2 regions of the Oleiphilus sp. HI0125 genome follow, and region 2 is predicted to be linked to the other one. Evidence: predicted binding sites of a transcription regulator. Region 2 holds the regulator's gene; the other holds the start of a gene.

Region 1 (3,423 bases), on a different contig from region 2:
AGTTTCACCCGGTTATCAATCACGTGCACCAATACTCGAGAAATTCGCGCCTTTTGTCTCTCTGTTTGTGGATGGCTACAAAACCGAAGAGCAAAATTTAGCACGCTATACCTCGGCACCGATTAACGGTGCGATCGCCTATTCCGAAAGTGCGCAACGTGTGCGTGATCTGCTTGAAGAAAATACCATTTCTGTACCTGCTCTATTAATTATGAGTGAAGCAGATAGCGTGATTGACCCTGAAGAAACACAAGAATTGTTTAGCCAGCATTTCAATCATCCAACTAATCAAACCATTTGGTATGGTGAGTCCCGTTTCGACGAACCAAGTATCTTGTTTGAATCGATGCGTATTGCTGACAAACGTATAAGTACTGGATCGCATATGAGCCCACTATTTGCGCCCTCTAACTTTTACTACGGCGAGCAAGCAGAGAGAACCATGTGTTTGAATAGTATGAGCTTGCGAGATCTTAAGCACTGCAACGATGGCCGCGAAGTATGGTACTCAGCATGGGGCTATACAGAAAAAGGTAAAGTACATGCCCGCTTAACCTACAACCCGTATTATGCTGAGCTGGAATCAACAATTAGCGAAATGGCTGAGTTATAACGCGGTGTAACTGGAGAAAAGGAACGCTCTCGGTAACACCAGCACTGGAGCGTTCATTCATCAAGACGTATTTTTAAGATGAAGTGTTGAAATGGAGTGTTAAGAAAGCTTATCTAGAAGCGCATCAAAAAACTCAGACTGAGAGTTATCTCGGCCTACGGATGTATCAAAACGTTGTTGTAAGTCTTTAAGCAAAGACTCGCCTGTCTGCTCAAGCCCCACTTTTTCACTAAACTCTTGTGCGGTTTTTAGAAGCTTTTCTACGCGCTCAGCATAATCACTGAGCAAAGTTTGAATACCGAGCGGAAGCTGCGGAGCGCGATACTCATCGGGAACAGGCGTATTGAATTGAGCAGCCCGCACATCGGTTTGCTCAATAACAGAAACACTAGAAGACTGGAGATCAACGCTAAATTGAGCGATCTGCGAACTATCGAATTCCAAAGACAATGCTTGATTAAACGCGCTCGCGATATCGCCCTCAAAAAACGAGTCACTTAAATCAGCGACTTGCTGTAAGAGATCATCCAGTGCAGCCCGCTCATCCTCGTTTAAATCACCATTCACTTGAATAGAAAACGCGCTTGCGGTCGTCGTATCGCTACTAAAACGACTAGCCGATACGCCATTAGATTGAACTGCTGAGAACTGTTCTCGACGTTGGAACAGTTCCTGTGCAGATATTTGAATACGATCACCTTCCTGAGTAGTCAACTCAAACTGAAAACTCGCTTGCGAGCGTTCAAAACTTTTTCGATCCGTTAATGCTGCAAACGAATTGCTCGACAAACTGGTCGGCACGCCCTCATCGGCAGGTTTTAAGCTTTCTTCAATTTGATCAATACGTGTGCCGATCCCTCGTTCCGCTGCGTCGATATTTGAGGACAGCTCTGGGTCTAAACGATCAAGACTTGCAATGTCTTCGCGCGCTAACTGAAAACCTTTTGCAACGCCTTCTCTTGCCTGCGCTATTAGATCTTCTAATTCAGCCTGACTCGCGCCTTCGTTTCGACGCTCAGTAATACGCTGTTCGATAAACCCTGAGACAGTATCCACTACCTTCTGAACGTCAAAAACCTTGTTCCCTGGGTCATTTTCGGGTGATGGTTTTACATCGACACCCATCCCACGCTTCAAGCCCTGAGAGAAAAGCGTTGCAGTATCGCTCGGACGCTCTGAAACAAGACCATTATCCGCGCGTACATTCGGTGTTAAGTTATTGAGAAAAGAAACCACGTGTCTCCACCCTACTGAGGTATTGATTACATTTACTATGGTACGTTATCGACCGAAAACTAGGACCCTTTAAGTACAAAAAGTGCAAATTTATTTCGCTTTATTTCTTCGATCTATTTCGCCCTCTATGTCGTAGCTAAACTTGCGTGAAACTTTTTCACTAACGACTAGTCTACAGGGCACAACGAAAAGGTCTTAAACTATGCAAACACTATTACGCTACCTTAGTTTCGTCACCCTTCTTACTCTGTTTATATCACCTGCAAATGCCGTGGAACAGGTTTATACAGATTTCTTTGGCAAGGCGATTGAAGGCTACGATCCAGTCGCATATTTCTCCCAATCGAAGCCCGTCAAAGGCGAAAGTGAGTTTACGTATGAGTGGAATGGCGCAACCTGGTACTTTGCAAATGCAGAAAACAAACAGCTGTTCATTGATAACCCTGAACAGTTCGCACCACAATATGGTGGCTATTGCGCATGGGCTGTTAGCCAAGGTTACACGGCAAAGATTGATCCTGAAGCTTGGCGCATTCACGAGGGCAAGCTCTACCTAAACTACAACCAGTCAGTGCAATTTACCTGGGCAAAGGACATCCCAGGAAACGTTAGTCGCGCCGATAAGAACTGGCCGAAACTCACATCAAATTAAGCAGAGAGAACTAGTTGATTAAACAAGACAGTGTAATTCGTCTGCCAGAATTTGTAGGTGTTCGATTACTTTAAAACCTACGCATGTTCACTCGATATAAATTCCGTCCACTCATTTGGCTCTGTTTACTCTGTTCGATCTCGCTTCAAGTACAGTCTGACCAGGTTCTTACTTTATTTGTAAAGCCTGACAACGAACCCAAACAGTTTGCCAATGCTAATGGAATGCCGAGCGGTTACAGCCTAGAAATCGCAGCCGAAGCAATTCGACGAACGAGCTATGAGCCTAACTTAAAAGTGAGACCTTGGGAGCGAGCGCAACAAGAGGCCTTAAAGGGTGATGGCGTATTAACAGGGTTTTCGAAGACACCCTAACGCGAAAATCATTATCTATTCTCGGGCCCAATCTTAATGGATCATGTGCTGCTAGTATCTAGAAAAGATCAGTCTTTCACTTTTACTAGTTACAATGATCCGAAAGGCAAAACACTCGCAATGAGCAGAGGCAGCAATTATTCAGGCAAGTTTGCTCAACAAAAAATCAGCTCACATTTGTAAAAGATGAAGGGACCTAGCAACGTATTCTTCTGCTTGCATCAGGAAGAGTGGACGCGGCAATATTCTCTAGGGATCGTTATCTGATGAATTACAATGCGAAAAAGCCGGACTTAGTCCTGACGATTTTGAATTTTCTGAGTAGGTCATTTCTCGCGATCCAAACTTTATCGGTATTCCAAGATCATTGAATCATCACGATGCCAAAGAAGTAAAACATGCTCTCGACAAAGCCATTCAATCCATGATAGAAGACGGCACAATAGACGCAATACTCTCAAAATATTAGACGCAGAATACTCAGTTAGGCAGTGTCTTTTTCATCCTTCTTAGCGTCTTACTCCTCATCACTCTCTTGTTCGATAACA
Region 2 (3,423 bases):
ATCTATTGAACCAATGCCTCAAGCTGTTGTGACGCCAAGCCAATCGATCGTAGATGAGCGCTTAGAGCGTCTAGCGATTCAGCAGCCTATTCGGAAGCAATTGCTAGATAGCGTTGCAAGTGAAGGCGATTTTGATACTGCTTGGGCAAAGGTGCGTAAACAAATTCATGGTGCGATTCAGACAGAATATAGCGAAATCATCGACATGGGTGGCGTGATTTCACTTGTCGGCCCTACCGGAAGTGGCAAAACAATGACGATTGGTAAGTTGGCTGCGCGTTATGTTATGCGTCATGGGGCAGATAGTATTGCTTTGGTGACAACAGATCGTTACCGAATCGCCGCACACGAGCAGCTAAAAGTGTTTGGAAGAATTCTGAATGTTCCAGTGCATGTTGTTGACGAGGATAATTGCTTAGATGCGATTCTAGACAAATGCTCTGATCGCAAGCTTGTATTGGTGGATACGGCTGGTTTGATGCAGTCTGATCGTTCGTGGAATGAGCAGCTTAAAGAATTAAAAATGTCTGCGCATCGCATTCAAAACTACTTAGTGATGCCGGCAACGGGTCAGTATGCTGTGATAAAGGCTAACTATAAGCATTACAAGATGGTCGGGCTAGCGGGAACAATTATTACCAAACTTGACGAAGCTGTAAGCTTTGGGGAAGCATTAAGTTACCTTATAGCGAGTAAACTTCCCTGCGCGTATGTAACAGATGGCCAGAGAGTTCCAGAAGATATTCATTTGGCGGAGCGTCAAAGTCTGCTCAATAAAGCGGAGGAATTATTGAATAGTTCCGAGCGATGGGTGACAATTCCGAGCCACGCGAATGCGCAGCAGCATGTAGACGAATCAGTTAGCAATTTTGCTTAATACCACTGGCGTCAACTAGACAAATTTCACCAATCACCTATTTTGGTTGTTGGTAGTCGCTTTTAAGGTTTGTCTTGTCTCGAAGCGAAGAAGAAGTAAAACAAAAGGATATTCATCAGCATGGCGAATTCAAGCCCTGTTCAAGTTATAGCGGTCACTGGCGGTAAGGGTGGGGTCGGTAAAAGTAATGTATCGATCAACCTTTCTTTAGCCTTAGCGGATCTAGGTCGCAAAGTGACATTGCTCGATGCGGATTTAGGTTTGGCAAATATCGACGTGCTCTTGGGTATTACCGCAAAAGGAAATATCTCAGACGTTATATCAGGTGATTTAAGTCTGCGCGATATTCTTGTAGAAGGCCCCAAAGGAATAAAGATCGTGCCGGCTGCATCCGGAACGCAAAAGATGGTTGCGCTTAACCATCTAGAGCACGCCGGTTTAATCAACGCCTTCAGTGAATTATCACAAGATCTTGACGTTCTGATTGTGGATACCGCAGCGGGTATATCAGATGGTGTTGTATCGTTTGTTCGTGCAGCTCAAGAAGTGTTAGTGGTTGTGACCGATGAGCCAACGTCTATTACCGATGCCTATGCATTAATAAAGCTGCTTAATCGCGACTACGACATGTACCGTTTTCGTGTCCTTGCAAATATGGTTCGCAGCCCAGAAGAGGGGCGCCATCTCTTTTCAAAGCTTACCTCTGTGACGGAACGTTTTCTTGATGTTGCACTCCAATATGTAGGTTCTGTTCCTTACGATGAAAACGTACGCAAAGCTGTCCAGCGTCAGCGCCCTGTATTAGAAGCTTACCCCCGCGCTAAAGCATCTATAGCATTCAAGCAGCTCGCTCAAAAGGCTGATTCGTGGCCATTACCAAGCACTCCAAGAGGACATTTGGAGTTTTTTGTTGAGCGCTTAGTGCAAGCCTAGGATTGGCTTTAGCCTCGTAATGATTTATTCCCCATGCAGTATTTTTACGGCAGGGCCATACTGTTTTGTTGATGTATAACGAAAAAGAAACACAGTACGCAGATGAGTTGATCGTGAAGCATGCGCCCTTAGTAAAGCGTATTGCACATCATCTAATGGCTCGCCTTCCATCAAGTGTTCAAGTCGATGATTTGATTCAGGCCGGCATGATTGGCCTGCTAGAGGCTGCGCAAAAATACGAAAGTGATCGTGGTGCGGCGTTTGAGACTTATGCCGGAATCCGAATTCGCGGCGCGATGATGGATGAAGTCCGTAAGGGCGATTGGGTGCCTCGTTCCGTACATCGCAACGCGCGCCGCATCGCGGAAGCAGTAAAAGCGATTGAGGCTAGAACTGGGCAAGATGCGAGTGACGAGCAAATTGCCGCAGAGCTTGAAATGTCTCTCGATGAATATTTTGCGTGCCTGAAAGATAGTAATGCCGGTAAGCTTTTTTCACTCGAGGAACTGGCTGAAAACTCTGAAGGTCAAGGCTTTGAAGTCGAGAGTGGCTCGATTGCTGATCGACCGAGTGATTCCTTTAGTGAGCAGCAGTTTAAAAAAGCTCTAGCATCTGAGATAGAGCGTTTGCCGGAACGCGAAAATTTAGTGCTTTCTCTTTACTATGAAGAAGAGATGAATCTAAAAGAAATAGGCTTAATTCTTGATGTGAGTGAGTCTCGTGTTAGTCAAATTCACTCACAGGCAGCTATCCGTTTAAAGGCACGAATGTATGAGTGGATTGATTCGTAATTTACGACTATCCATAACTAATCAAAGTTCTTGATTTTCCAATAAAAAAAACTGGCTAGACTCATTTCTCTGTCTAGACTTCATATTAGGGTTTGAAACGCTATCAAAGGTTTCGACAGGAATGGAGGTCGACTTGAATAAAGATATGAAAATCCTTGTTGTTGATGATTTTTCGACAATGAGGCGCATTATTAAAAACCTACTTCGCGATTTAGGGTTCACAAATACCGATGAGGCTGATGACGGCAATACTGCATTGCCGATGCTGAAAACCGGTAAGTATGACTTCCTCGTGACGGATTGGAACATGCCAGGAATGACTGGTATTGACTTGCTTAAGACCGTTCGTGCAGATGATGACTTAAAGTCTTTACCTGTGTTGATGGTTACCGCTGAAGCAAAACGAGATCAGATCGTTGCAGCGGCACAAGCAGGTGTAAATGGGTATGTGGTTAAGCCATTTACAGCAGCCGTCTTGAAAGAAAAAATCGAGAAAATCTTCGAACGAATTGATGCCTAGTACTGTTATGAACGAACTAACTCCGTCACAAGCAGCGCAAAGCATTGAAGGTGTAGAAGGCTTTGAACAACTGCTTAAAGAACAAACAAGTCAGCTAAAAGATCTCGTTGATCAGGGCGACTTGTCTTCCGCGCTTAGTCTCATCTCTGAGATTAATCAAACTCGTGATAAAACACTTTATGTCGAAGTAGGTCGATTGACTCGCAGTCTCTATGAATCAATTCGCGACTTTCAGATTGATTGCGGTGATGCACAAAGCCGAGAAGCTTTATCGAAAATTGATGATGCATCTGACCGACTAG

Evidence for each region. The regulator FliA, encoded in region 2, starts transcription of late flagellar genes. The targets are predictions, from matches to a motif close to CTAAAGTTNNNNNNNNNNCNGCCGATA.
Region 1: A3762_RS11255 (DUF5610 domain-containing protein) is a predicted target of FliA. The motif match lies at 1,896-1,922, and genes of this name have one in related genera.

What each region holds. Positions count from the first base shown of each region.
Region 1 is NZ_LWGF01000746.1:17,461-20,883, reverse strand. Features, by position in the region: gene A3762_RS11260 (carboxylesterase) at 1-613, shown strand, start outside; gene A3762_RS11255 (DUF5610 domain-containing protein) at 713-1,849, opposite strand; gene A3762_RS11250 (YHS domain-containing (seleno)protein) at 2,052-2,501, shown strand; gene A3762_RS11240 (mechanosensitive ion channel domain-containing protein) at 3,393-3,423, opposite strand, start outside.
Region 2 is NZ_LWGF01000834.1:7,350-10,772, reverse strand. Features, by position in the region: gene flhF (flagellar biosynthesis protein FlhF) at 1-877, shown strand, start outside; gene A3762_RS13555 (MinD/ParA family protein) at 998-1,810, shown strand; gene A3762_RS13550 (RNA polymerase sigma factor FliA) at 1,882-2,601, shown strand; gene cheY (chemotaxis response regulator CheY) at 2,735-3,121, shown strand; gene A3762_RS13540 (protein phosphatase CheZ) at 3,129-3,423, shown strand, end outside.